Regions from separate parts of the Kribbella sp. NPDC050124 genome, predicted to be linked through region 2. Evidence: riboswitches for the same ligand, from Rfam matches in the RefSeq annotation. Region 2 holds a riboswitch; the other holds the start of a gene.

Region 1 (14,500 bases), 130 kb from region 2:
TTCACCACGCGCTTCCGGGTGCCGATCGTTGTCCTCGGCATCATCGGGCTCGGGGTGCTGTCGATCCCTGTGAAGGACATGCGGCTGGCGCTGCCGGACGGAGCCTCGGCGGCAGCCGGCACCAACCAGCGCGTCGCATACGACCTCACCGCTGCCGCCTTCGGACCGGGCGCCAACGGGCCGCTGGTGGTCGTCGTCAAGAGCAACAATGCCGAGGCCGTCGTTCAACAGGTCCTCGCGAAGACGCAGGGGCTGCCGGACGTCGTCGCGGCGCAGACCGGTCCGGCGAGCGCCGACGGTACGACGCGACTGCTGCAAGTGATCCCGGCCAGCGGACCGGCGACCGAGCAGACCGCGGACCTGGTCAAGAACCTGCGGTCCGCGATCCAGCCGCTCGCCACCGGTGACACGACGATCTCCGTGACGGGCAACACCGCTGTCGGGGTCGACGTGTCCAACAAGCTCTCCGACGCGTTGCCGACGTACCTGCTGGTGGTCATCGGACTGTCGTTCCTGCTGCTGCTTCTGGCGTTCCGGTCGTTGCTGGTGCCGTTGAAGGCGACGCTCGGGTTCGTGCTGACGATCGGGGCGACGTTCGGGATCACGGTCGCGGTGTTCCAGCAGGGCTGGGGTGCTTCGCTGCTCGGCGTGGACTCCCCCGGGCCGCTGGTCAGCTTCCTGCCGATCATCATGATGGGCGTGCTGTTCGGGCTGGCGATGGACTACGAGGTCTTCATCGTGTCCCGAGTCCGAGAGGAGTTCGTGCACGGCAAGCACGCCACCGAGGCCACCGTCGAAGGCCTCGGCCACGGCGCCCGCGTGGTCACGGCGGCCGCCCTGATCATGGCCTCCGTCTTCGCCGGCTTCATCTTCGTGCACGACCCGATCATCAAAGCCATCGGCTTCGGCCTCACGATCGGCGTCCTGGTCGACGCCTTCATCGTCCGCATGACCCTCGTCCCCGCCGTCCTCAGCCTCCTCGGCGACCGAGCCTGGTGGTTCCCCCAGTGGCTGGACCGCCTCACCCCCAAGGTCGACATCGAAGGCGAATCCCTGCGCGTCGACGACAAGCCGTCGCCTAGCGAGCTAGCCGACGTTCACTGACCGCTCCGAGGGGCATCGGCGCAGCCAATGCCCCTCACCGCAGCAGACTGGACGCATCACCCACGCGGTACGGCGCGTAGTTTTCGGGATCGATCCCCACTCGACCCGCCAGAACCGAGCTTGGAATGACATAAACGCTGCCGTCGCCAAGCAGGATAAAGAACAAGTCGAGCGAACCAGGGTCATAAGGCATCTTGCCTGCGGACTTGTCGAGTACGTACGGGCGCCGGCCCACACCGACCATCCACCGCCCCTTGCCATTGCGTGATGCACACGTCTTCACCTGCACGCGTTGAATGCCCTTGGCCGTCGTCACCAGCAGGTCATACTCCTGGGGCTCCACCGGGAGCGCCACAGCACACCCACGCAACGCGAACCAGGTCATCGCCAGTGTCGGCGCCGCCGTTCGGAGCATCTTCGGCTGAATCGGCTCGTTGAAGACCTCTCTCGCCGGTGCCGGACCATCCGGTTTCTTCAGATGTGTGCAGTCCAGACCGAGCCGTACGGCATGCCCCTTGACCCGAACCCGGTTCTCGCCGTTGTCGATGACACCGAGGCCGTCGAGCACCTCTGCCCAGCACGTCGAGCCGAGCAACACCGCGCGCAGCTGACCATCCGACCACCTACGTTGGCCGGTGAAATGCGTTGTATCCAGTTCGAGACGAGTCGCGTGCCGCTTGATCGTGCGGATCACGCCGGCAGACGTTCCCTTCAATCCCAACGCGCGCGCCACAGCACGCCACGACGGGCTGTCCGCCACCGCCTGACGGAGTTGGTCGTCGTTCCAGGTTCGTCTGTCCCCCAGGGTCTTCATGGGGACAAACGTAAAGAGGGGCACCGACAGAATCGGTGCCCCTCGTGCGGGTCGGGCTGCCGAGATTTGAACTCGGGATCTCCGGCCCCCCAGGCCGGCGCCCTAACCAAACTAGGCCACAGCCCGCAGACTCGCCCCGGGAGGCGAACCGGGGTAAACCTTACCCCATCCACCGGGGTGCTCTGACCAGGACCCCGGTCAGCGCTTCTTGTTCTTTTGGCGGGCTCGGATCTGGACGTGGACGGGGCTGCCGACGAAGCCGAAGTCTTCGCGGAGGCGGCGTTCGATGAAGCGTTGGTAGGAGGGTTCGATGGCGCCGGAGGTGAAGATGGCGAAGGTGGGCGGCATCGTGGTGGCCTGGGTGCCGAAGAGGATCTTCGGCTGCTTGCCGGACCGGACCGGGTGCGGGTGGGCGGCGACCAGGCGGCCGAGGAAGGCGTTCAGCTGGCCGGTCGGGACGCGGGTCTGCCAGCCCTCCAGCGCCGCCTCGATAGCGGGCACCAGCTTCTCCATGTGGCGGCCGGTGAGCGCGCTGATGTTCACCCGCGGCGCCCAGCGGAACTGCACCAGGTCACGGTCGATCTCGCGCTCCAGGTAGTAGCGCCGGTCCTCGTCGACCAGGTCCCACTTGTTGTACGCGATCACCAGCGCCTTGCCGGCCTCCTCGACCGCGTTCATGATCCGGATGTCCTGCTCGGACATCACCTCGGAGGCGTCGATGACCACGACGACCACCTCGGCGCGCTCAATCGCCGCATTGGTTCGCAGCGAGGCGTAGTACTCGTGGCCGCTGGCGTTCTTCACCTTCCGCCGGATGCCGGCCGTGTCGATGAACCGCCACTCCTGGCCGCCGAGCGTGATCAGCTCGTCCACCGGGTCGACCGTCGTACCGGCGACGTCGCTGACGACGACGCGGTCCTCCTTGGCGACCTTGTTCAACAGCGAGGACTTGCCCACGTTCGGCTTGCCGACGATCGCGATCCGGCGCGGCCCGCCGGCCTCGGCGTCCCGCTCCGGCGGCGCCTCCGGCAGTGCGGCGAGTACGGCGTCCAGCATGTCGCCGGTGCCTCGGCCGTGCATCGCCGACACCGGGAACGGCTCGCCGATGCCGAGGCTCCACAGGTTCATCGCCTCGGACTCGACCCGCTGGTCGTCGACCTTGTTCGCGGCGAGTACGACCGGCTTGCCGGACTTCCGCAGTACCCGGACGACCGCCTCGTCGGCGTCGGTGATGCCGACCGTGGCGTCCACCACGAACAGCACCGCGTCGGCGGCGTTGATGGCGACCTCGGCCTGGGCGGCGACCAGCGCGGCCATCCCGACCGCGTCCGGGTCCCAGCCGCCGGTGTCGACGACCGTGAAGCCGCGGCCGGCCCAGTTGGCGTCGTACGAGACCCGGTCCCGGGTGACGCCCGGGGTGTCCTCGACGACCGCCTCGCGGCGACCGATGATGCGGTTCACCAGCGTGGACTTGCCCACGTTCGGCCGGCCGACGATCGCGAGCACGGGCAGCGGGCCGGTGTCCTCACGCTCGTGGGTGGGCTCGGCAAAGTCGTAGCCGGTGGGCAGGTCACTCATCAGGATCCTTCACGTCTGGCGCGCCCGGGAGCGGGTGGCCGGTGGCTTCGACGGCCGCCCTGACATGAGCCCGCAGCACGTCGCCGATCTGGTCGGCAACCGCCCGTACGTCGGAATGCCTCCTCGGAAAGGGTACGCGGTCGATCGTGAAGGGCTCGCCATAGACCACGTCGATCCGGCTTCCGGCCGGTGGAAAGGCCTCCACGGAGCCGTGCGGCAGCCTGGTCCCGAGCAGCGCCACCGGCAGGATCGGCGCGCCGGTCACCATCGCCAGGTACGCCACGCCGGTCCGGATCCGGCCGAAGTCACCGGCGCCGCGGGTGCCCTCCGGGTAGATGTTCAGCACCCGCCCGTCGCGCAGCACCTGGATGGACTGCCGGATCGCGCGGACGTCGTACGCCGACCGGTCGACCGGGATCTGGCCGATCCGCCGCAGGAAGCGCCCCTGGAGCCCGCCGAACGCCTCGATCTTGCCGAGTTGGTGCAGCATCCGGGGCGCGATCGCGCCCAGCAGCGGTCCGTCGAGCAGGCTCAAGTGGTTCGGGGACATCAGCACCGAACCGGTCCGCGGGAACAAGTCCTCGTGATGGACAGTCAGCCGGTACTTGCGCTGGAAATACGGTTTGGCGAACCTGCGAGCCGGCAGCGCGAGCCGATACGGCAGCCGGGGCAGGTCATCGGTCCGGGGCAGCTCCAGGTGCCCGGTCAATTCAGCTGTCATGACTCCCTGTCGCGAGGGGCGGCCTCGGCCTCCTTCGCGAGTCTGCTGATCACGTCGATGACCTCCTCCAGGGACAGATGGGTCGAGTCGATGGTGACCGCGCCGTCCGAGGCCACCAGGAACTGCGAGACGGTGGCGTCGTCGGCGTCGCGGCGGACGATCTGGTCCCGCAGTTGCTCGGCGGTGACCGCGCCGGCCGCCAGCTCGGCGCCGCGGCGCTCCATCCGGGCGTCCTGGTCGGCGGTCAGGTGCACCTTCAGCTCCGAATCCGGGGCGACCACGGTGGCGATGTCGCGGCCCTCGACCACGATCCCGCCGGTCGGCTGAGCGTCGTCGATGATGGCCCGCTGGCGCCGGATCAGCTCCTTGCGGACGTCCAGGTTCGTGGCGATCTTGCTGACGCTCTCGCTGATCCGCGGCTCCCGGATCGCGCCCGTCACGTCGATGTCGTCGGCGATCACATACTGCTTGCCGGGATCGGTGCTGACCTCCAGCCGGAGCTGACGCGCCCGCTCAGCCACGACGGCCGTGTCGTCCAGATCGAGGTCGTGCTCGAGCGCCGACCACGTCACCGCGCGGTACGTCGCACCGGTGTCGAGGTACCGCAGCCCCAGTCTGGTGGCGACACCTCGGGCGGTGCTCGACTTGCCGGACCCGCTCGGGCCGTCCACAGCGATGATCATGGCCCAGAGATTACCCGCGCCCGGGGACAATCCAGGACGCAAGCCCGGACGCAAGCCCCGACGCAAGGCCGTGCCTACCGGTGTACCACCCAGCCACGCTCGGTCAGTACGGCGACCAACTGGTCGACGGACCCGGGTTTGACGGCCAGCTCGACCTCACCGACCGGGCGGCCCGGGCTGTGGTCGATACGCAGGTCCTCGACGTTGGCCCCGGACTCGGCGGCGTCCGCGAACAGCCGGGCCAGCTGCCCCGGCCGGTCGGGAATGGTGACGAGCACGGAGACCAGGTCGATGTGCGGGGCGCCGTGCTTGCCCGGCACCCGGACCGCGCCGGAGACGCCCAGGCCGAGGATCGAGGTCAGCTCCTCACCGGCCTCTTCCTTGCCCAAGGCAACCAGGACCCGGTCGAGCTCGCCGCGGATCTGCTCCAGCAGGCCGGTCAGGGCGGACGAGTTGGCGGACACGATCTGGGTCCACAGCTTCGGGTCGCCGGCCGCGATCCGGGTCACGTCCCGGACGCCCTGCCCGGACAGCTGCAGGTGCGAGTCCGGCGCGTCCGCGAGCGTCCCGGCGGCGAGGGCCGACATCAGGTGCGGCAGGTGCGACACCCGGGCAACTGCGAGGTCGTGGTCCTCGACCGACAGCTCCACTGTCCGTGCACCGGACGCCTCGGCGAGTCGCCGTACCAGCTCGATGGCCTCCGGCGCGCTGGTCTCGTGCGGGGTGATGGCCCAGGTCGCGCCGTCGAACAGGTCCGCGCGGGCGGCGAGCGGCCCATTGCGCTCGGACCCTGCCATCGGGTGACTGCCGACGTACCGGCTGAGGTCGGAAGTCAGCCGGCGCGCATCGGCAAGCGGCTTGGACTTCACGCTCGCCGCGTCGGTGACGATCGCGTCGGTCTGCTCGAGCTGCTCGGCGACCACGCGGCCGATGTGATCCGGCGGTACGGCGACCACCACGAGCTGCGGCTCGATCTCGACCAGGCGGGAGCCGGCACCGATCCGCTCGGCCATCAGCGCGTTATCGGGGTCCGCATCGACCAGCTCCACGACCACGCCCAGCCGGCCCAGCGCGAGTCCGATCGACGTGCCGATGAGTCCGGCGCCGACGATCCGGACCGGCCCGCGCAGCTCGGTCACGAGGCCCTCACTGGGCGCCAGTCAGGTCTGGACGGAGCGCAACGGCGCCGTGCAGGTAGACGTGCTGAATCTTCTCCCGCGACCGCGGCGTCTCCGCGTGCACCATCATCCGCACCACCCGCGGCAGCGCGTGCGGCACGTCGATCTCCTGCATGCACATCAGCGGTACGTCGGTCAGCCCGATCTGACGGCCCGCCACCGCCGGAAACTCCGACCGCAGGTCCGGCGTGACGGTGAACAGGATGCTGATCAGGTCCTCGTGGCCCAGATCATTCGCCTCCAGGACCGCCTTCACCAGCTCGGCGGACCGCTCGAGCAGGTGCTCGCGCTCGTCCACCTCCAGCTGGGTGGCACCCCGGATCGCCCGTACCGCCACGTGCCCGCCTCCTTGGTCGTCTAGGCCCAACCCTAGGACAGTCCCGCCAAAGCGCGGACACGCGTCTCGGATTGCGTGCTCGCAAGGACACCGCCTCCCGCGGCGCCACGCGCCCCCCAGCGCCAATCACCTCCGGCCACAACTCGACTCCGCCCGCCGCCGAATGCGGCCAGAACAACAGCCACGGCCGATGGACGCGTGCATCCCGGAACACCTTCCCGTCGCCGATCACCTCCAGCGCGGGACCAACTCCGACCGGCGCATGCGGGAACGTCGCGACACACAACAGTCACCCGAACCCGAGTCGTGCCCTAGCCCCCCGCCACGTTCGAGGGGATCTCCCCTCGGATGCTGCCTTCTCCCCTCTCATACGAGGGGAGAAGGCAGCGCGTCAGGGGATATCCCCCGGAATGCCCACTGCCGGTTGGTGGTGCCCAGGTTCGGCGCGGAGCCCATAGGCCGGTCCCTGCGAGTGTCCAGAACACCTTCCCGAGCCGACCACCTTCAGCCGAACCGCGGCTTGGCGCGCCGCCGAAGGTGGCCAAGTGGGCCGGACACCGCCTTCGCGGCTGGTCATCGGCAGGGACCGCCGCCGTGCGCGAGCTGGTGACCCAGGGGAAAATCGGCGAGCCACCGGAACGCGCTGGTGTCGGCGATGTCGCCGAGTCGTCGATTTCGGCTGTCTGGCGGGCGGATCTGCAACCGAATTCCACAACTCGGCGAACCAACCTCCGGTCGTGCGGCGGCGTGGCCGGGATGGGGAGGATTCCTGGGCGATTCGGGTGGGCAATGCTCCCCAGCGTCGGCATCCGATTGCCGCTCCAGGTTGCCCGTAGCCGATCACCTCGTCCGTCGCCGACGACCTCAACTCGGCTCGGCGCGTCGCCGAAGGCGGCCGGACGAACAGCCGCGGCCGGAGGCAGTGTCCTTCCCGGAAGCATCTCCCTCGGGCGATCAGGTCGGGTTACAGGCGTTCGGCTGCGTCGACGGTTTGTTCGAGGAGGAGGGCGATCGTCATCGGGCCGACGCCGCCGGGTACCGGGGTCACCAGGCTCGCCACGGCGGCTGCCTCGTCGAAGTGGACGTCGCCGACGTTGCCCTCGTTGTAGCCGGCGTCGACCACCACCGCGCCGGGCTTCAGCCAGTCACCGCGGACGAAGTTCGGCTTGCCGACCGCCGCCACCACGATGTCGGCGGTCCGGACGATCTCCGGGAGGTTCGTGGTCCGCGAGTGGGTGTAGGTGACGGTGGCGTTGGATGCCAGCAGCAACATCCCGGCCGGCTTGCCGAGGATCGGGCTGCGGCCGATGACGACCGCGTGCGCTCCGGCGAGCGGTACGTCGTACGCCTCGAGCAGCCGCAGGATGCCGCCCGGCGTGCAGGACCGGAACCCGGGCTCGCCGAACGCCATCGCGGCAAACGCGTGCATGGTCACCCCGTCGACATCCTTGGCCGGGTCGATCGCCTCGAACGCGGCCCGCTCGTCGATGTGCCCCGGCACCGGGTGCTGCAGCAGGATCCCGTGCACCTCCGGGTCGCCGGACAGCTTCTGCAGCTCGGCGACAAGCGACTCGGTCGTGGTCTCGGCGGGCAGGACGACGCTGCGCGACCCGATGCCGGCCTTCTTACACCGGTTCTGCTTCATCCGGACGTACGTCGCCGACGCGGGGTCGTCGCCCACCAGCACAGTCGCGAGGGTCGGCTGGACTCCGGTCTGCTCCTGCAGGACCCGGGCACGGTCGGCGGCCTTCGCCACCATCTCGGCGGCCAGGTCGGTGCCGATCATCAGGTTGGTCATACGGCGCGCTCCTTCGGGCGTCGACATCAGGTCGGGTGCCCAGGCGCGCGGCTCAGCCGGTTCTCCGGCGGACCGTTCCCCGGTGGTTCTCCACCTCAACGCCAGTCGCGGTCCGCCGTTCAGCCTACGCGATGAACCAGGACCGGCACTCCGCCAGCCCGCTGACCTCGACCCGGCCGGCAGGCTGCCAGTTCTCCCGGGTGAGCCGGAGCCGGTCCGAAATCACTGGCCGGCCGTCCAGCACGTCCCGCGAGATCCCGTCCGGCTGGTACCCCAGCTTCCGGGACACGCCCTGCGAGCCTGCGTTGTCCTGGAACACCTCTGTCAGCGCCGCGACCGCGTCCAGCCCCTCGAACGCGAGATGCAGCAGCGCACGGCGCGCCTCGGTGCCGAAGCCTTGGGCATGGTGCGGCAGACCGAGCCAGGACCACGTCTTCACCTCCCGGAGAATGGCGAAGTCCTGGGCCCGCAGCGCGACCATCCCGATCGGCGTTCCCTCCCTGAACACACCGAGCTGCAGCGCCCAGTCCTGCGCACTCCACGAGGACAGCGAGCCCCAGTACCCCTGCATCACGCCCCGGGCTCGCTCGGCGGGCGGCGCATCCGTCCAAGGGGTCAGGAACGGCCGCTCCCCTGGCTTGTGCACCCCGCTGGCCGCGACGTCGGCCAGGTCGGCGAGCTCTTCCTCATCGGGCTGGCGGAGGACGAGGCGCTCGGTGGTCAGCCGGAGGCGGCGCAGCGGCCAGTGGTCGATCAGCACCGGGCCATCCTCTGGCCCGGTGCGATCGCGGGCAACCTAATTCCCGGCCCGGTGCACAATCACCTCGTGCACCCGCGGCTGTACGGCGCCGGCCGCCCACGCGATCCGGATCCCCTCGATCGTGGTAGCCGGCAGCTGCACCGGGCTGTAGGGCTGCTTCACCGGTCCAACGTCCTGCCAGCCGGCGCTCGTCCGGACCTCGACTCGCCCTGCCGCAGCCGAGCCCTCAGCTTGCAGCACCGTGATCCGGTCGGCTGACGTTGGCGACGACAGTTCGACGGTCAGCGCGTCCGACGCGGTTGGTGCGCTGCCCGCGACGTACGCCGTACCGACGTTGCCGTCGACCGCATCGGACAACGACGACCCTTCGGCGGGCGCCGGCGTACCTGTTGCCGTGAGCACCAACTCGGAGCCGTCGGTGACCTGGACGGCGAACTCCCGGACCACCAGCCAGAACGAAGGATTGTCGACAATCGCACGATAGCGGACGTAGCGGGCGGTCACGGCGGCGGTGAAGCGCACCTCGGCCGTGGTCGCCCGGGTGAGCTCAGTCCAGCTGGAGCCGTCGGTCGAGTACTCCAGCACGCCGGAGTGGATGTAGTCGTTCGGGCTGCCCGACTTCCCCATCAGTACGGCGACGTCGCCGATCGCCCGGGCCGTGCCGAGGTCGACGCGGATCTCATCCCCGGCGACGGGAGCGCCGTTGCTCCAGAAGTACGTCGACTCGTCGCCGTCGACCATTCGATCGGGGACGTTCTCGGCGTACGTGCCCTGCGAGCTGGACGCCGTACGTCCGGGCTCGATGCCCATCCACTGGTCGTGCACCCGGCCGGCCTCGGCGAGGAACGCGTCGGCGACACCCTCACCGATGCGCGGGTAGGTGTTGGAATGCGGCAGCCGGACGTCCCGGATGTCCTTGGCCTGGGCAACCAGTGCGTCGATGCGCTGCCGGCTCGCCCAGGCGGCCGCACCGTTGCCATCGGCCACCTCGTCGAGCAGTCGCAGCGACCGCCGGAGCGCCTGACCCCACAACACCGTCGCATCGAGCCACGCCTTCGCCTCGTCGGCGAAGGCCGGATCCTCCACTCCCGCCCTGAGCTGCGCGGGTGCCTTCTCGATCGCGTTGAAGTAGGGCTCGAGCGCCGCGATCGCCTCCTCCTGGTCGCCAGCTGCCCAGGTCTTCCAGAACGCCGCGGTCCGGGCGGCCAGCACCGGCGCCTTCTCCGGATGCAGCGTCGAGTCGTACGTGTTCAGGTCGGCGAAGACGTCGAGCGCCGCGATCGTCATGCGGTCTCCCCCGGCGCGCTCGGCGATCGCCCGGTGCCAGGAGGCCTGTTCGTCGTACTTGGCCGGGTTCCACCCGAGCTCGGCGAACGAGTACAGCGCGAGCTTGCTGACCGCGGCCTGGTTCATCGGGTTCGAGATCGCGCCGGCGACGTGCTGCGCGATACCGGGTTCGCGGCCGCTGTAGTCGGCCAGCGGGATCCGGCCGGCCAGGTAGTCGTTGACCGGGTAGTTGTCCCAGATCAGGATGTCGTGCCCGAACACCGCCTTCGCCTGGGCCGCTTGTGCGGTCGTGATCGTGCGCGGGATGACGCCGATCCCGGTCCAGTGCACGACCACCGCGCTGTCCAGCCGCTCCCGCAGCGCCCTTCTTGTACGGCGTTTCCGACACGTTGTAGTACTCGGTCGGGACCATCTGCAGCGGCGCCAGGTCCGGCTTGGCGGCGACCCACTCGCGCTGGATCCGGTTCAGCAGCTCGCTCTGCGCCTGGCCGGCCGCACCGCCGCCGGTGCCGTATTTCTCCCGGTCCGCCGGGCAGTGCCAGGTGTTGTAGTCGATGTCGTCGAGCGGCACGTTGAACGCCCGCGCACCGAGTGCGTAGAGCGCCTCGAACTTCGCGATCAGCGCCTGGTAGTCGCTGTCGGAGGTGTAGCAGATCGACAACCCGGGCGACAGCGCGAAGGTGAAGTCGACCTTGTTGCTCCGGGCCCGCTCGATCAGTTCGCCGAGCTCGGCCAGCTTGTCGCCCGGGTACGGGTCGCGCCACTGCTCGCGATGGTACGGGTCGTCCTTCGGCGCGTACTCGTAGGTGTTCATCCGGTGCGCGCCAAGGTAGTCGACGTGGTCGAGCCGGTCGGAGTGAGACCACGGCGTACCGTAGAAGCCCTCGATCGAGCCCCGGTAGCGCATCGTCGGCCAGTCGCGGATCTCGACGCCGGCGATCTGGTTGCCCTGGACAAGCTGTGCGAACGTCCGGGCCGCGTAGTACGTCCCGTCGGTGTCGACGCCGTCGAGTACGACGGTCTTCTGGCCGGCGGCGAGCACATACCCCTCGGCCGGCAATCCCTTGGCGGGCTCCACGTCCAACTGCCGCAGCGCCGGGTCGTTCCCGCCGAGCCAGATGGTCACCGCAGCCGGCTCATTCCGGACTGTCTGGACGCCGGCGCGCTCGAGGGTCTCGCGGACGACGCGCTCGGCGTCCGGATCCGTGGTCGGACCGTGCACCAGGCCGACTGTCCGGCCGAGGGTGAAGCCGTCGGGGCGGCTGGTGGTCTGCTGAGGCTCAGGCGACACCGGCGCCGCCTCTCTCGTGACGTCGGCCGAGGCAGCCGGAACGGACAGGGTCTGGGCGGCGAGCAGCAGGAGTGCGGGGAGGACGAACCGGCGCATGAGCAACTCCTCGGGCGGAAGGGGTGTGCACCTCCTATCCACTCAGTGCGCAGACCTGCTCGTCAAGCGCCTGGCCTGACCAGTTTCAGTCAGAGCAGGCCGGCGTGGTCTAGGGCGAGGTAGGCGGCGTCGATGCCGGTCATGGCGCCGGAGGTGCGTAGCTCGGCGCGGAACTCGGTCACGGTGAGCTCGACCGGGACGCAGTCCTCGAACTCGTCCAGCGCCTGATTGCCGTCCGGACGGCAGCCGCGCGCGATGCCGACGTACTTGCGGTAGACCGAGGAGGCCGCCGACCAGTTCCAGCTGACGAGCTCGAACGACTCGCAGGTGTAGCCGGTCTCCTCCTCGAGCTCACGGACGCCGGCCAGCGCCGGGTCCTCACCGGGCTCGACCAGCCCACCGGGCAGATTGGTGACCACCTGATCCGGCCCCGGCCGAAAGATCCGGATCGTCACGACCTTCCCCTCCGGCGTCAACGGCAGCACCGTGATCCCGGACGTGATCCCCGAAGCAGTCTTGGGCCCGAACACATCCCAATCCACCTCCCGCCCATCCGGCAACCGATACCGCCGCTGATTGACCGTCAAGAACCCGTTGAACCCGGGCTGCTCCCCCACCAACACCCAATCCTCGGGATCCCCGACCCGCGCGTGATTGACGGAGCCGGCCGCCGCGGAGTTGTCGTCCGCGGCGGCCGGGTGCCGATCGGCTGGTGCGTCCGTCACAGGGGGCGGTTGTCGTCCGGGTCTTCCGGTGGGGCGACAGGGGCGTCGTCCTCCGGTGGGGCTACCGGGCTGTCGTCGGACGGGGTGGCCTCGGCGGTGTCGGCCGGGGGTTCGGTCGGGGTGGTGTCCGGGCGGGACTCGGACAGGATGCGCGCGAGCGTCTCCTCCGAGATGCGCTTGAACTTGCGCGCCTGGCTCCGGGTCCGGTCCAGCACCGCGACCTCGATCTGGTCCGGGGTCAGCTCCCGGACCTCGTTGCTGTCGTGCCCGAGCGCGTCCACCGCGAGCCGGAGCGCACCCGCCAGCGAGATGCCCTCCTGGTAGTGCTCGCCGACGTAGTCCGCGACCTGCTCGGCCGGCCCGCCCATCACGGCGTACCCGCGGACGTCCGCGATCGAGCCGTCGTAGGTGAGCCGGTAGATCTGGTCCTCGGCGCCGCTGGCGCCGATCTCGGCGACCAGGATCTCCACCTCGAGCGGCTTCTCACCGCCGGAGGAGAAGATCGCGCCCAGCGTCTGCGCGTAGGCGTTGGCGAGCGCCCGGCCGGTGACGTCGCGCCGGTCGTAGGAGTACCCGCGCATGTCGGCCAGCCGGACGCCGGCGATCCGCAGGTTCTCGAACTCGTTGTACCGGCCCACCGCGGCAAACGCCATCCGGTCGTAGATCTCGGCCACCTTGTGCAACGCCGGCGACCGGTTCTCCGCGACGAACAGGATGCCGTCGGCGTACTGCAGCGCGATCGCGCTGCGGCCCTTGGCGATGCCCTTCCGGGCGAAGTCGGCCCGGTCCCGCATCAGCTGTTCGGGCGAGACGTAGAACGGAACGCTCATCGAAGGTGTCGTCCTCTATCAGTCGATGGGTCAGGTCAAGGAGCCGGAAGCCGGGCCGTCGGGACGGTTGTGCCGCTCGGCCCAGGCGCGGTCGACGATGTCGGCCACCTCGTCCTCGGGCAGCCGCTGGTAGCCGTCCGAGGTGACCACACCGACCACCGGGAAGATCCGCCGCAGCATGTCCGGACCGCCGGTCGCCGAGTCGTCGTCGGCGGCGTCGATCAGCGACTGGATCGCCACCGTGGCGCAGTCGTTCGCGGACAGGTCCTCGCGGTAGAGCTTCTTCAGCGCGCCCCGGGCGAACAGCGAACCCGAGCCGACACTGTGGAAGTGGGTCTCCTCGTACCGACCGCCGGTGGGGTCGTAGGAGAAGATCCGGCCGCCCTTGATGTCCTCGTCGTAGCCCGCGAACAGCGGCACCACGGCCAGGCCCTGCATCGCCATCGCCAGGTTGCCCCGGATCAGCGCGCTCAGCCGGTTGGCCTTGCCGTCCAGGCTGAGCGTGGTGCCTTCGAGCTTCTCGTAGTGCTCGAGCTCCACCTGGAACAGCCGCACCATCTCCAGCCCGAACCCGGCCGAGCCCGCGAACGCCACCGCGGAGTACTCGTCGGCCGGGAACACCTTCTCGATGTCACGCTGGGCGATGATGTTGCCCATCGTGGCCCGCCGGTCGCCGGCCATCACGACGCCACCGGGGAAGGTGGCCGCGACGATCGTCGTACCGTGCGGGACGTCGGCGGAGAAGTCGGCCGACCCCAGGCTGCGCCGTCCCGGCAACAGGTCGGGCGCGTGCCCGGCCAGGAAGTCCATGAACGACGAGCCGCCTGGGGTCAGGAAGGCTTCCGGCAACCGGCCGGAGGCATCGAATGTCATCGAGCGGTTCACTCCCCACCCTTTTGCACGAACCCGCGGACGAACTCCTCGGCGTTCTCCTCGAGCACCTCGTCGATCTCGTCAAGGATCGAGTCGACGTCCTCGTCGAGCCGCTCCTTGCGCTCCTGGACGTCCTCCGACGCCTCGACCTGCTCGACCTCTTCCTCGGTCGACGAACGCTTCGGCTGCTTGTGCTGCTGACCGCCGTCCTTCGCCATGGCACACACCTCCTCGAACCGCATGGAAGGCCGCCCAACCGGCCTTCTATAGCGACCCTACCCGGCGGCACCCCCAGTAATGGTGCGAACCAGGTCACTCGCGGTGTCGCACTGGTCCAAAAGTGCTCCGACATGCGCTTTCGTGCCCCGCAACGGATCCAACGTCGGAATCCGCTGCAGCGACTCCTTGCCCGGCAGGTCGAAGAT
Region 2 (14,500 bases):
GCTTGCGGTCTTCCATCGCGGCCTCGCTGACCCGGTCGTCGGCGCGCGTCGCGCCACGCTCGGTCAGCTCGCTGGCCGCCACCTCGACGACCACCTCGGCTGCCGACGACGCGGTCGAGGCGACGGCGCCGGTGCAGGACATGTCGCCGACGGTGCGGTAGCGCACCACCCGGTTGGTGACGGTCTCGCCGTCGCGGGGCTGGGAGTACGGGCCGACGCCCAGCAGCATGCCGTCACGCTCGAACACGTCCCGCTGGTGGGCGTAGTAGATGCTCGGCAGCGCGATCTGCTCGCGCTCGATGTAGTGCCACACGTCCAGCTCGGTCCAGTTCGACAACGGGAACACCCGCACGTGCTCACCCGGGCGGTGCTTGCCGTTGTACAGCGACCACAGCTCCGGACGCTGGTTGCGCGGGTCCCACTGGCCGAACTCGTCGCGCAGGCTGAAGATCCGCTCCTTCGCCCGGGCCCGCTCCTCGTCGCGGCGGCCACCACCGAACACCGCGTCGAACCGGTGCCCGTTGATCGCGTCCAGCAACGGAATCGTCTGCAGCGGGTTGCGGGTGCCGTCCGAGCGCTCCCGCAGCCGGCCGTCGGCGATGTACTCCTCGACGCTGGCCACCTCCAGCCGCAACCCCAGCGCCTTCACCGTGGCGTCGCGGTAGGCCAGGACCTCGGGGAAGTTGTGGCCGGTGTCGACATGCAGCAGCGAGAACGGGACACCGGCCGGCGCGAACGCCTTCCGGGCCAGGTGCAGCATCACGATCGAGTCCTTGCCACCGGAGAACAGGATCACCGGACGCTCGAACTCCGCCGCCACCTCGCGGAACACGTGGATGGACTCGCTCTCCAGCGCGTCCAGCTCGGTGACGGTCGTGGTGTTCAGGGGTTCCTCCGGGGCGGCGATGGTTTCGGTCGGCGTGTCGATCGTGGCGGTCATGTGTGCAGCCCGCATTCGACCTTGCCCGTGCCGGCCCAGCGGCCGCTGCGCGGGTCCTCACCGGGGGCGACGCGCTGGGTGCACGGTTCGCAGCCGATCGACGGGTAGCCGTCGTACTGGAGCAGGTTCACCAGCACGCCGTTGTCGGCGATGTAGGTGTCCAGGTCCTCCTGGGTCCACGGCGCGATCGGGTTCAGCTTGACCATGTCGCGCTTCTCGTCGTACTCGACCACCGGGGTGTTCGCCCGGGTCGGCGCCTCCTCGCGGCGGATGCCGGTGACCCAGGCCTTGTAGCCGGACAGGTACCGGTTGAGCGGCTCGACCTTGCGGAGCGCGCAGCACTTGTTCGGGTCGCGGTCGTGGAGTTTCTCGCCGTACTCGGCGTCCTGCTCGGCGACCGTCTGCTTCGGGGTGGCGTTGACCAGGTTGATCGGCAGCGTCGCCGCCACCGCGTCGCGGGTGCCGATCGTCTCGGCGAAGTGGTAGCCCGTGTCGAGGAACAGTACGTCGACACCGGGGGCCGCCTCGGCTGCGAGGTGGGGGAGTGCCCCGTCTGCCATCGAGGCGGTCACCACCAGTTCGTCACCGAAGGTCTCCCGCGCCCACGCCAGCAGCTCGTGCGCCGAGGCGTCGGCTAGTCGTTCGTTCGCCTCTTCGGCGAGCGTCTTCAGATCAGTACTCATTCCACCGTCACCCGCAGTCCGATCATCTTCAGCTGGAACACCCGTGCACACGGCCGGCACTCCCAAGCGCCGTGCCCTTCCTCGGAAGGACGAAGGTCCTCGTCCCCGCAATAAGGGCAGTACAACGGTGCTGCTCGCTCGCTCACTGAAGTGCCTCCTCGTCTGCTCGGGTGACCCACTGGGCGAAGCGCTCGCCCTCGTTGCGCTCCTTCAGGTAGTTCTGGGTGATGCGCTCGACGTAATCGGCCAGAGCGGCCGAGGTGACCTTGTGGCCGCGCAGCTTGCGGCCGAAGCCGGCGTCCAGGCCGAGGCCGCCGCCGAGGTGGACCTGGTAGCCCGGGACCTGGTTGCCGTCGTCGTCGCGGACCAGCTGGCCCTTGAGGCCGATGTCGGCGACCTGGATCCGGGCGCAGGAGTTCGGGCAGCCGTTCACGTTCACCGTGATCGGGACGTCCAGCTCGGGGATCCGCTGCTCGAGCTCGTCGATCAGCTGCGCGGCCCGGGCCTTGGTCTCGACGATCGCCAGCTTGCAGAACTCGATCCCGGTGCAGGCCATCGTGTTCCGCCGCCACGCCGACGGCCGGGCCTGGTAGCCGAGCTCGGCGAGCTGCTCGACCAGCGACTCGACCTTCGACTCCTCGACGTCCAGCACGATCAGCTTCTGCTGCGCGGTGGTCCGGATCCGGTCCGACCCGTGCGCGGCGACCACGTCGGCCACCTTGGCCAGCGAGCTGCCGGACACTCGGCCGACCACGGGCGCGACGCCGACGAAGTACCGGCCGTCCTTCTGCTGGTAGACGCCCACGTGGTCGCCCTGGACCGCGGGGACCTCAGGCGCCGGGCCGTCGATCAGCTTGCGCTTGAGGTACTTCTCCTCGAGCACCTCGCGGAACTTCTCCGCACCCCAGTCGGCCATCAGGAACTTCAGCCGGGCCCGGTTCCGCAGCCGCCGGTACCCGTAGTCGCGGAAGATGCTGGTGACCCCCCACCAGGCTTCGGCGACCTCGTCCAGCGGGATCCAGGTGCCCAGCCGCTGGGCGAGCATCGGGTTCGTCGACAGGCCGCCGCCGACCCACAGGTCGAAGCCCGGCCCGTGCTCGGGGTGGACGACCCCGACGAAGGCGATGTCGTTGACCTCCGGTACGACGTCGTGTGACGGGTGACCCGTCATCGCGGTCTTGAACTTCCGCGGCAGGTTGGAGAACTCCGCCGACCCGATGTACTTCTCGACGATCTCGTCGATGGCCGGCGTCGGGTCGATGATCTCGTCCGCGGCGATCCCGGCGACCGGGCTGGAGATGACCACCCGCGGCACGTCGCCGCACGCCTCGGTGGTGTAGAGCCCGACAGCCTCGAGCTTCTGCCAGATGGCCGGCACATCCTCGACCCGGATCCAGTGCAGCTGGATGTTCTGCCGGTCGGTGATGTCGGCGGTGTCGCGCGCGTACGTGCTGGAGACCTCGGCGATCACCCGCAGCTGCTCGGTGCTGAGCTGGCCGCCCTCGATCCGGACCCGCAGCATGAAGTAGCGGTCGTCCAGCTCCTCCGGCTCCAGCGTGGCGGTCTTGCCGCCGTCGATGCCGGGCTTGCGCTGGGTGTACAGCCCCCACCAGCGGAACCGGCCGCGCAGGTCGGCGGGGTCGATCGAGTCGAAGCCGCGATGCGCGTAGACGTTCTCGATCCGGGCCCGGACGTTGAGGCCGTCGTCGTTCTTCTTGTTCTCCTCGTTCTTGTTCAGCGGCTCGCGATAGCCGAGCGCCCACTGACCTTCGCCCTTGCCCTTGCGGGGGCGGGCGGGCTTGCGGGGAGCAGACGTGACGCCAGTCATCCGGGAGGGTGTCCTTGTCCTCGTGACAGGTGCGTCCGCGGGCTGCGGTATCGAAGCGTCGTCGGTTCGATGCGTTCCGCGGTGCGCACCCAGCGGTGATCGGGGTGATCAGGGGGCCGTCGTTGGCCCGGCGGGGTGGCTGTCAGAACATCGAAGGACAACAGATGGCGCTGCGCATCCGCCCGAGGTCGACGTGAATCCGACCTACGAGATGAGTGGAGCGGGCAGCGAGCATGGTGTTAAGCGTCAGCGTCAACGCCTGACAAATCAACTCCCAATCCTGCATCGTGAGACCAAATCTCACGATGTGGCTATGTCTAGCAGCCTGGTCGGGATTGTTTCGGGCGCATTTCCTCCCTGTCGACGGTCCCGCGACCGATCAGCTGCCGACCGAGAGATGGCTCACATCGGCGGGGTCTGGCTGATTGCGGTCGGGGGGCGGCGGAGGGACCATGCAAGTAGTTGAACGTTGACCAGCCTCAGCCCGGGGCGCGTCCGACCGAGTCCGGGGGGATGCATGCAGGTACCTGTGAGTTTCGAGTACGCCAGGGCGACCAGCGTCGAACAAGCCATCGAACTGCTCGGCCGCTACGGTCCGGAGTCCCTGGTGGTCGCCGGCGGTCACAGCCTGATCCCGATGATGAGATTGCGCCTGTCGAGACCTGAGGCGCTGATCGACATCAACCCGATCACCGAACTGTCGTACCTGCGCGTCGAGGGCGACGAACTGCTGATCGGTCCGCTGCTCTGCCATGCGGAACTGCTCGCCTCCGCGGTGGTCGGCGAACACTTCCGGATCTTCGCCGACGCCGAGCGGGTCATCGCCGACCCGGTCGTCCGCAACTGGGGCACGGTGGGTGGATCGCTGTGCCAGGCCGATCCGGCCGAGGACCTGTCCGCCGCCTTCGCCGCCGTCAGTGCGACCGCGGTGATCCGCGGACCGGGCGGTACCCGGACAGTCCCGATCCGGGAGTTCCATCTGGGGCCGTACGAGACGGTGCTGGAGCCGGGGGAGCTGTTGGTCGAGGTACGGGTGCCGATCCGGCCCGGCGGCGGCAGTGCCTACGAGAAGGTGGAGCGCCGTACCGGCGACTGGGCTGTGGCCGGGGCCGGCGCCGTACTGTGGCTCGACGGCGACGTTGTCGAGGATGCCGGCATCGGGTTGACCGCCGTCGGAGCCGAGCATTTCGTGGCTGCTGAGGCCGAGGACTTCCTGCGCGGGCAGCCCGCGACAGACGCAAGCTTCGTGGAGGCCGGGCGGCTCGCCGCGGAGCACTGCAACCCGTGGGCGGACCAGCGAGGTCCGGTCGACTACAAGCGCCACCTCGCGGGCGAGTTGACGACGCGGGCGCTGCGCCGGGCCGCGGCCCGGGCGCGGGGTCAGGAGGAATGACATGCAGATCTCGGTGACGGTCAACGGGCAGGAGTACACCCACGATGTCGAGCCGCGGCTGCTCCTGGTCCATTTCCTCCGCGACACGCTGCGTCTGACCGGCACGCACTGGGGATGTGACACCTCGCAGTGCGGCACCTGCGTGGTGTGGCTGGACGGCCGCCCGGTCAAGTCCTGCACAGTGTTCGCCGTGATGGCGGACGGCCGTGAGGTCCGTACAGTCGAAGGGCTGGAACGCGACGGGGAACTCGATCCGGTGCAGCAGGGCTTCGTGGAGTGCCACGGCCTGCAGTGCGGCTTCTGTACGCCGGGCATGATGATGACCGCCCGCTGGCTGCTCGACCACAACCCCGAGCCGTCCGAGCCGGAGATCCGGGAGGCCATCTCGGGTCAGCTGTGCCGCTGCACCGGCTACGAGAACATCGTGCGGGCGGTCCGCTGGGCCGCTGAGCACCCCGCGGCCGAGAAGGTGACGACATGACCGCGACCGGCGAGCGGACGCCGATGGGTTTCGGACGGATGATCCGCAAGGAGGACGCGCGCTTCATCCGGGGACGCGGCAACTACGTGGACGACGTACAACTGCCCGGCATGCTGTACGGCGCCGTCCTGCGCAGCCCGTACGCGCATGCCCGCATCACGTCCGTCGACACGACGGCCGCCGAGGCGCACCCGAAGGTCAAGGCGGTCATCACCGGCCAGACGCTCGAAGGTCTGAACCTGGCGTGGATGCCCACTCTGTCGTACGACGTCCAGGCGGTGCTGGCGACCGACAAGGTGCGTTTCCAGGGGCAGGAGGTGGCGTTCGTCGTCGCCGAGGACCGGTACGCCGCCCGCGACGCGCTCGAACTGATCGACGTCGACTACGAGCCGCTGCCCGCGGTGGCCGACGCCCGCCACGCTCTCGACCCGGACGCCCCGGTGATTCGCGACGACCTCGAGGGCCGGACCGACAACCGGATCTTCGACTGGCAGGCCGGCGACCGGGCCCGGACCGACGCGGTGTTCGAGTCGGCCGAGGTGGTCGTTGCCGAGGACATCTTGTATCCCCGGGTGCACCCCGCGCCGCTGGAGACCTGCGGGGCGGTGGCCGACTTCGACAAGGTCACCGGCAAGCTGACCCTCTGGTCGACCACCCAGGCCCCGCACGCCCACCGGACGGTGTACGCCTTGGTCGCCGGGTTGCCCGAGCACAAGATCCGGGTGATCTCGCCCGACATCGGCGGCGGCTTCGGCGGCAAGGTCCCCGTCTACCCCGGCTACGTGCTCGCGATCGTCGGTTCGATCGTGACCGGCAAGCCGGTGAAATGGGTGGAGGACCGGTCGGAGAACCTGATGAGCACCGGGTTCGCCCGGGACTACCACATGCACGGCGAGATCGCCGCCACGCCGGACGGCAAGATCCTCGGTCTGCGGGTCAAGGTGCTCGCCGATCACGGGGCGTTCAACGGCACCGCGCAGCCGACGAAGTTCCCGGCGGGCTTCTTCCACGTGTTCAGCGGTTCGTATGACCTCCAGGCGGCGCATTGCGACGTCACCGGCGTCTACACGAACAAGGCGCCTGGCGGCGTCGCGTACGCGTGCTCGTTCCGGATTACCGAAGCCGTCTACCTGGTCGAGCGGATGGTCGACGTACTGGCCGCCGAGCTCGGCGTGGACCCGGCCGAGCTGCGGATGAAGAACCTGCTCCGGCCGGAGCAGTTCCCGTACAACTCGCCGACCGGCTGGGAGTACGACTCGGGCGACTACCCGCGGGCGCTGCAGCTCGCCATGGACATGGTGGGCTATGCCGATCTCCGCCGGGAGCAGGCCGAGAAGCGGGAGCGCGGCGAGTTGATGGGTGTCGGCGTCAGCTTCTTCACCGAGGCGGTCGGTGCGGGGCCGCGCAAGCACATGGATATCCTCGGCCTCGGTATGGCCGACGGCGCCGAGCTCCGCGTCCACCCGACCGGCAAGGCGGTCCTGCGGATCTCGGTGCAGTCGCAGGGGCAGGGCCACGAGACGACGTTCGCCCAGATCGTCGCCGAGGAGCTCGGCATCTCACCGGACGACGTCGAGGTGGTGCACGGCGACACCGACCAGACGCCGTTCGGGCTCGGGACGTACGGCTCGCGCTCGACGCCGGTGTCCGGGGCGGCCACGGCCGTGGTGACGCGCAAGGTGCGCGAGCGGGCTCGCATCGTTGCCTCCGCCATGCTCGAGGTGTCGCCGGACGACCTGGAGTGGGAGAAGGGCCGATGGTTCGTGAGGGGCGATCCGGACCAGGGCAGGACGATCCAGGAGATCGCGATGGCCGCACACTCCGGGCTCGAGCTGCCGGAAGGAGTCGAGGGGCACCTGGACGCGACGTGCGTGTATGACCCGCCCAATCTCACCTACCCGTTCGGCGCCTACATCTGCGTCGTCGACGTCGACCCGGGCACCGGGAAGGTCACGCTGCGGAAGTTCGTCGCCGTGGACGACTGTGGGGTGCGGATCAACCCGACGATCGTCGAGGGGCAGGTGCACGGCGGCCTTGCGGACGGCGTCGGGATGGCGCTGATGCAGGTGATGGCCTTCGATGACGACGGCAACCATCTCGGGTCGACCTTCATGGACTACCTGTTGCCGACGTCGATGGAGTGCCCGTCGTGGGAGCTCGGGGAGACCGTCACGCCGTCGCCGCACCATCCGATCGGGGCCAAGGGCGTCGGGGAGTCCGCCACAGTGGGCTCACCGGCGGCGGTCGTCAACGCGGTGGTGGACGCGCTCCAGCCGCATGGCGTACGACACGTGGACATGCCGCTTACCCCGGCCAACGTGTGGCGCGCCATCCAGGGCCGGCCGTTCCGCACCGACCTGGCCATCACCTAACGCCGGTGCAGAGAGATGACCCGATCCGACCTGCAGCTTCGCGCGAACCACCTGCGGTCCGGGCGGACGCCGTACGTCGTGGCCACCGTGGTCCGCGCGGAACGCCCGACCAGTGCCAAGGCCGGTGACAGTGCGCTGCTCCTGCCCGACGGAACGCTCGAGGGGTTCGTCGGCGGAACCTGCGCCGAGTCCACCGTCCGGCTGGAGGGGCTGCGGCTGCTCGAGACCGGCGAGTCGACGCTGCTGCGGATCACCCCGGCGGCGGACGAGCGGGAGGTGGTCGAGGACGGGTTGGTCACCGTCGGAAACCCTTGCCTGTCCGGCGGAACCCTGGAGATCTTCCTGGAGGCGATGATCCCGGCGACGCTCGTCCACGTGTTCGGTGATGCGCCGATCGCCCGTGCGCTGGTCCAGGTGGGGGAGGCGCTGGGGTACGACGTTCGCGCCACCGGCGACCCCGAGGAGCCGTTCCCGGCGGATACGGCCGCGGTCGTGGTCGCGTCCCACGGCAGGCACGAGCAGCGAGTGCTCGCCGGGGCTGTCCGGGCCGGCATTCCGTACGTCGCCCTGGTAGCCAGCCGTCGGCGGGGCCACGCGGTGGTCGCCGAACTGGACCTCAGCGAGGACGAGAAGGCGCGCGTGCACACCCCGGCCGGGCTGGACATCGGGGCCCGTGCGGCGCCGGAGATCGCGTTGTCGGTGCTCGCCGAGATCATCGCCACCCGGCCCCGGCCGGCGCGGCAGGTCTCGGTGCCGGCCGTGCTGCCGACCGAGGCCGTCGACCCGGTGTGCGGGATGACCGTCGCGGTCACGGCGGAGAGCCTGCGCCTGGAGCACGACGGAAAGGTCTGGCACTTCTGCGGCCCGGGCTGCCGTCAGGCCTTCGCAGACGATCCCGGGCGCTATCTCGATGAGTGACCCAGCCACCGGGGTGACCGACATCGCCGAGCTGAGTGCCCGGCTGGAGGCGACCGGCTACCTGGCCGCCGAACCGCTGGCGACCGCGATGTTTCTCGGGATCCGGATGCGACAGCCGATCCTCCTCGAGGGCGAGCCGGGTGTCGGCAAGACCGAGGCCGCCAAGGCTCTTGCCGCCGCGCTCGACACGCGGCTCGTGCGGCTGCAGTGCTACGAGGGACTGACGGCTGCCGAGGCTTTGTACGAATGGAACTACCCGCGCCAACTGCTCGCGATCCGGCTCGCCGAGGCTCGGGGCGAGGTGCTGCACGACGCGGACCTCTTCGGTGCGGAGTACTTGCTGCCGCGGCCGCTGCTCCAGGCGATCCAGCATCCCGGGCCACGGCCGGCGGTGCTGCTGATCGACGAGGTGGACCGCGGGGACGACGAGTTCGAGGCGTTCCTGCTCGAGGTGCTGGCGGAGTCGGCGGTGACCATTCCGGAGCTCGGCACGCAGCGCGCGGCGTTGCCGCCGGTCGCCGTGCTCACGTCGAACCGCACCCGCGACCTGCACGACGCGTTGAAGCGACGATGCCTCTACCACTGGATCGGCTATCCGGACACTGGCCGGGTCGCGGCGATCATCCGCCGTCGGGTGCCTGACGCCGCGGACTTTCTGGCCGAGCGGGTGGCCGGCGCGGTGGAGCGCCTGCGCGGACTGGACCTGCAGAAGCCGCCTGGGATCGCCGAGGCCATCAGTTGGGTGACGGCGTTGCACGTCCTCGGGCTGGACGGGTTCGACGCCGCGGCCGCGGAACAGACCCTCGGTGCGGTGCTGAAGTACCAGGAGGATCAGGACACGGTACGGGCGGTAGGCCTGGCCAAGGTGGTCGGTGGTGGCTGAGCCGGGCGCCGTTGCTGACCTCCCGACTCTGGTGGCCCGGTTCGGAGCAGCGCTTCGCCTGGCCGGCCTGCCAGTCGGTCCGGACCGCTGCGAACGCTTCGCCCGGGCGATCACCCTGGTCCGTCCGGACACGAGCGCCGTGCTCTATCACTGCGCTTTGGCGACGCTGGTGTCCGATCCGGCGCAGATCGACGTACTCGACCGAGTCTTCGCCGCCGTGTTCGGCGGTCTGACGGATCCTGCCGACGGTCGCGGTGACGCGAACGCCGTACCTCTGCCCGAGCCCCGTGGCGACTCACCGGCGATGCACGGCACATCCGGAGCTGACCAGCCGAGCTGGTTCCACGGCGGCGCGTCGACGAAGAGCGGACCCGACGACGGACCGCCCGGCGAGGTTCCGTTTCGGGCGGTGGCCACCGCCACCGAGCGGCTCGCCACCCGCGACTTCGCGGCACTCTCGCCGGCCGAGTTGCTGGCCCTCGCCGATCTGATGCGGCGGCTGTCGCTGATCACGCCCACCTACCAGTCTCGTCGGTTCCGCCTGGCGTCGTACGGCTCGCGTGTCGAGCTGCGGGCGACGCTCCGGCATGCCCGACGTACCGGAGGCGATCCAGTCCGGCTGATCATGCGCAGGCGACGCGAGCGCCACCGGCGGCTCGTTGTACTGTGCGATATCTCCGGATCGATGGAGCCGTACGCCCGCGCGATGCTCCAACTGCTCTACTGCGCGGCGGGTGGGCGACGGGCCGAGGTGTTCACCTTCGCGACCCGGCTGACCCGGCTTACCAAGGTGCTCGCCAGGTCGCGACCCACGGTCGCGCTGGAACGCGCCGCGGCGGCTGCACCGGACTGGTCCGGCGGAACCCGGATCGGTGCGGCGCTCAAGGACTTCAACGACAGGTACGGCTGCCGTGGGCTGGCCCGTGGAGCGGTGGTCCTGGTCATCTCCGATGGCTGGGAGACAGGTGATCCCGCCCGGCTCGGCCAGCAGTTGGCGCGGCTGTCCCGGATCGCCTATCGCATCGTCTGGGCCAACCCGCGAACGCAAAGCCCGCGCTACCGCCCACTGGTCGGGGGAATGGCCGCAGCCTGGCCGTACTGCGACTCAGTGGTCAGCGCCCACTCCCTGTCCGCCCTCGAGGACCTCGAAGCCGCCCTCGGCACTCCCCGAACGGCGGTCAGCCGGTTGAGCAGCCGGAGTGCCGCGATTCCGGCCTTGTAGAGCGGGACCCGGCGGCGCATGATCCGGGTCTCCAACGCGATCCGCTCGGCGCTGCCGAGCCATTCCGGGCCGGTCAGGGTCATCGGGGGTGATCCACCCGCCAGCTCCTGATCAGTTGCTCCAGATCCCTGTGGATGAAGGCGAAGTAGTCCGCGGCCTCGCACAGCCGGCGGCCGACGGGGGTGTCCAGGCCGAACAGCTCGGCCCCCGAGCGACTCGTCGACTCCCACTCGGCGAGCGCGCTGTTGCGGCGCTCGAGGATCGCGGGGAACACGTCGTCGCGGATCCGGTAGTGGTCCTTGCGCGACCCCGGGATCCGCTCCCGCGTGATGAAGCCGACCTGCAGCAACTGCCGTACGGCGCCGGACACCGCCGGCTGGCTGATCCGCAGGGACTCGGCCAGCTCGGCGGACGTCAACGTGCCGGTCGGGCTGACCAGCATCCGCCCGATCACCCGGGCGGACATGGTCGGCACGCCGCTGTTCGCCAGGACGCCGGCGAAGTGCTCGACGAACTGACTGATCTCTTCCGGAGCCGGGTCAGGGTGCGGCATGGCCGCACCCTACCGCAACTATCACAAGGTTCTGATAGTTCGAGCCGGTCAGCTCAGCTCGAGTCCCGGGTACAGCGGGTGCTTGTCGAGCAGCTCCGCGGACGCGGCCTTGGTCTTGTCCGCGACACCGTCGGCCAGCACGTACTTCGCCTTCGACGGCGCACCCGCCGAGGTCGTGGTCGGCGTGGTCGACGACAGCACGTCCACGATCAGCTCCGCGACCCGGTCGAACTCGTCGGCCCCGAAACCGCGGGTGGTCAGCGCCGGCGTGCCGATCCGGACGCCGGAGGTGTACCAGGCGCCGTTCGGGTCCCGCGGTACGGCGTTCCGGTTGGTCACGATGCCCGCGTCCAGCAGGGCCGACTCGGCCTGCCGCCCGGTGATCCCGTACGACGAGACGTCGAGCAGCACGAGGTGGTTCTCGGTGCCGTCGGTGACGAGCTTGACGCCCCGCTTCATGAGGCCGTCGGCCAGCGCGACCGCGTTGTCCGCGACGGCCTGCGCGTACTGCTGGAACGAGGGCTGCCGGGCTTCGGCCAGCGCGACCGCCTTCGCCGCCATCGTCTGGCTGAGCGGGCCACCGAGGACCATCGGGCAACCACGGTCGACGGAGTCGGCGTACTCGGGCTGGCACAGCACCATGCCGCCGCGCGGGCCGCGCAGCGACTTGTGCGTCGTGGTCGTGGTGACGTGCGCGTGCGGCACCGGGTCGAAGTCGCCGGTGAACACCTTGCCCGCGACCAGACCGGCGAAGTGCGCCATGTCGACCATCAGGGTCGCGCCGACCTCGTCGGCGATCTCGCGCATCGTCGCGAAGTTCACCTTCCGCGGGTACGCCGAGTAGCCCGCGATCAGGATCAGCGGCTTGAACTCACGGGCCTTGCGCGCCACCTCGTCGTAGTCGAGCAGCCCGGTCTCCGGGTCGGTGCCGTAGGAGTGCTGGTTGAACATCTTGCCGGAGATGTTCGGCCGGAAGCCGTGGGTCAGGTGACCGCCGGCGTCCAGCGACATGCCGAGCATCTTCTGGTCGCCGAGCGCCTTGCGGAGCTTGGTCCAGTCCTCCTCGGTGAGGTCGTTGACGTGCTTCGCGCCGGCCTCGGCCAGCGCCGGCGACTCGATCCGCTGCGCCAGGATCGCCCAGAACGCGACCAGGTTCGCGTCAATGCCGGAGTGCGGCTGGACGTAGGCGTGCGGGGCGTCGAACAAGGCCTTGGCGTGGTCGGCGGCGGCCTGCTCGACGGTGTCGACGTTCTGGCAGCCGGCGTAGAAGCGGTGCCCGATGGTGCCCTCGGCGTACTTGTCGGACAGCCAGTTGCCCATCGTCAGCAAGGTGGCGGGGGAGGCGTAGTTCTCGCTCGCGATCAGCTTCAGCGAGGAGCGCTGGTCGGCCAGCTCGGACTTGATCGCACCGGCGATCGTGGGCTCGACGGAGGCGATCACCTCGAGCGCGTTGCGGTACGCGGCCGATGCGGCGGCGGCATCGAAGGGTGCGGTGTTGTCGATGGATTGAGGCATCGTTGTCTCTCCTGCGGTTGCAGTGGGTCGAAGGCACCCAGGCGCACGGTGCCGACGGTCTTCGCTCCCCGGTGGTTCTCCACCTCAGCGCGCCAGTCGCGACGCTTCACCCTATCGTGCGCTCGACGATCGCCTGGAACGGTGTGGTCCTCGGCAGCGTGCCGAAGACGCCACCCCAGTCGTTCGCCAGCCGGGAGGCCGCGAACGCGTCCGCGACGTCGGGTGTGGAGTGCCGGATCAGCAGCGAAGCCTGCAGGCACAACGCCATCCGGGCGGCCAGCCGGCGCGCCCCTGCCTCGGCTCCTTCGATGTCAGCAAGCGCTTGCAGTACGTCGTTCACCGCGGCGTCGAGCCGTTGGTCCGCGCCCTGGACCGAGGCCAGCTCCGTCAGCCACGCCTCGAGCGACTCCGGTCGCCGGAGCGCCCGCAGTACGTCGAGCGCGTTGACGTTGCCCGATCCCTCCCAGATCGAGTTCAGCGGCGACTCCCGGAACAACAACGGCAGCCCTGACTCCTCGACGTACCCGTTGCCGCCCAAACACTCCAGCGCCTCCGCCACCATGAACGGTGTCCGCTTGCAAACCCAGAACTTCGCCAACGGCAAAGCAATTCTTCGGAACGCCGACGCCTGCTCGTCACCGTTGACGGAGGCATCGACCGCGGCGGCCAACCGCATTCCCAGCGCGGTCGCAGCCTCACTCTCCAGCGCAAGGTCGGCCAGCACGTTCTGCATTGCGGGCTTGTCGGCGAGCAGGCCACCGAACGCCGAGCGGTGGTGGGTGTGCCAGGTGGCTTCCACGAGGGCTCGGCGTTGGAGGGCGGCTGAGCCGAGGACGCAGTCGAGACGGGTGGCGGCGACCATCTCGATGATGGTGCGGACGCCGGCGCCCTCGTCGCCGAGCCGGTAGCCGACGGTGCCGTGGAACTCCACCTCGCTGGACGCGTTCGACCGGTTGCCGAGCTTGTCCTTCAGCCGCTGCAGGGCAAACGCGTTCCGGTTGCCATCGGCAAGCACCCGCGGCACCACGAAGCAGCTCAGCCCCTCCGGCGCCTGCGCCAGCACCAGGAAGACGTCGACCTGCGGCGCCGAGCAGAACCACTTGTGCCCGTTCAGCTGGTACTCGCCGTCACTCCCGGTCGGCGTCGCCGTGGTGAGGTTCGCCCGGACGTCGGACCCGCCCTGCTTCTCGGTCATCCCCATCCCGGCGAGCACGCCCGCCTTGTCCGCCGCGGGCAGCCGGCGGACGTCGTACTGCGTCGACGCGAGCTGCGGGATCCACGCCTTTGCGAGCTGCTCGTCGGCCTTCAGCGCCGGTACGGCGGCGTACGTCATGGAGATCGGGCAGCCGTGACCAGGCTCGACCTGGGACCACAGGTAGAACCCGGCAGCCCGCGTCAGGTGCGGCGACGGCCCGTCGCTGGTCCACGGCGCCGCCTGCAGCCCGAAGCCGACAGCCTTCTCCATCAACCAGTGCCACGCCGGGTGGAACTCGACCTCGTCGACGCGGTGCCCGTAGCGGTCGTGGGTACGCAGCACCGGCGGGTTCTGGTTCGCCGGCAACGCCTGCGCGAGCGCCTCCTCGGACCCGGCCAGCTCGCCGATCCGGCGCAGACCGGGATCGTCCGCGACGCCGCCGTACGGACGCAGAGCGTCACTGAGCGCCGCGTCCCGGGTGAAGAAGTTCACCCCCCGCAGTGGTGGGGCCTGGTTC

What was found. A riboswitch is a leader RNA that binds a small molecule or an ion and turns the genes downstream of it on or off. The one in region 2 is predicted to bind ZMP and ZTP.
Region 1: another riboswitch for ZMP and ZTP. It lies ahead of ACIBL3_RS31100 (bifunctional 5,10-methylenetetrahydrofolate dehydrogenase/5,10-methenyltetrahydrofolate cyclohydrolase); the one in region 2 lies ahead of ACIBL3_RS30465 (glycine hydroxymethyltransferase).

What each region holds. Positions count from the first base shown of each region.
Region 1 is NZ_JBITJU010000016.1:187,262-201,761, forward strand. It holds gene ACIBL3_RS31060 (MMPL family transporter) at 1-1,104, shown strand, start outside; gene ACIBL3_RS31065 (group I intron-associated PD-(D/E)XK endonuclease) at 1,139-1,918, opposite strand; tRNA gene ACIBL3_RS31070 (tRNA-Pro) at 1,970-2,044, opposite strand; gene der (ribosome biogenesis GTPase Der) at 2,117-3,496, opposite strand; gene ACIBL3_RS31080 (lysophospholipid acyltransferase family protein) at 3,489-4,217, opposite strand; gene cmk ((d)CMP kinase) at 4,214-4,900, opposite strand; gene ACIBL3_RS31090 (prephenate dehydrogenase) at 4,975-6,039, opposite strand; gene aroH (chorismate mutase) at 6,047-6,415, opposite strand; gene ACIBL3_RS31100 (bifunctional 5,10-methylenetetrahydrofolate dehydrogenase/5,10-methenyltetrahydrofolate cyclohydrolase) at 7,380-8,213, opposite strand; ZMP/ZTP riboswitch at 8,244-8,332, opposite strand; gene ACIBL3_RS31105 (GNAT family N-acetyltransferase) at 8,338-8,973, opposite strand; gene ACIBL3_RS31110 (beta-N-acetylglucosaminidase domain-containing protein) at 9,010-10,596, opposite strand; partial or broken gene ACIBL3_RS31115 (beta-N-acetylglucosaminidase domain-containing protein) at 10,682-11,647, opposite strand; gene ACIBL3_RS31120 (NUDIX hydrolase) at 11,737-12,372, opposite strand; gene prcA (proteasome subunit alpha) at 12,369-13,202, opposite strand; gene prcB (proteasome subunit beta) at 13,233-14,075, opposite strand; gene ACIBL3_RS31135 (ubiquitin-like protein Pup) at 14,084-14,293, opposite strand; gene dop (depupylase/deamidase Dop) at 14,351-14,500, opposite strand, start outside.
Region 2 is NZ_JBITJU010000016.1:53,412-67,911, reverse strand. It holds gene cysD (sulfate adenylyltransferase subunit CysD) at 1-940, opposite strand, end outside; gene ACIBL3_RS30510 (phosphoadenylyl-sulfate reductase) at 937-1,623, opposite strand; gene ACIBL3_RS30505 (nitrite/sulfite reductase) at 1,766-3,451, opposite strand; gene ACIBL3_RS30500 (FAD binding domain-containing protein) at 3,981-4,844, shown strand; gene ACIBL3_RS30495 ((2Fe-2S)-binding protein) at 4,846-5,325, shown strand; gene ACIBL3_RS30490 (aerobic carbon-monoxide dehydrogenase large subunit) at 5,322-7,697, shown strand; gene ACIBL3_RS30485 (XdhC family protein) at 7,713-8,615, shown strand; gene ACIBL3_RS30480 (AAA family ATPase) at 8,608-9,498, shown strand; gene ACIBL3_RS30475 (VWA domain-containing protein) at 9,491-10,720, shown strand; gene ACIBL3_RS30470 (GbsR/MarR family transcriptional regulator) at 10,800-11,273, opposite strand; gene ACIBL3_RS30465 (glycine hydroxymethyltransferase) at 11,322-12,788, opposite strand; ZMP/ZTP riboswitch at 12,817-12,898, opposite strand; gene ACIBL3_RS30460 (acyl-CoA dehydrogenase family protein) at 12,895-14,500, opposite strand, start outside.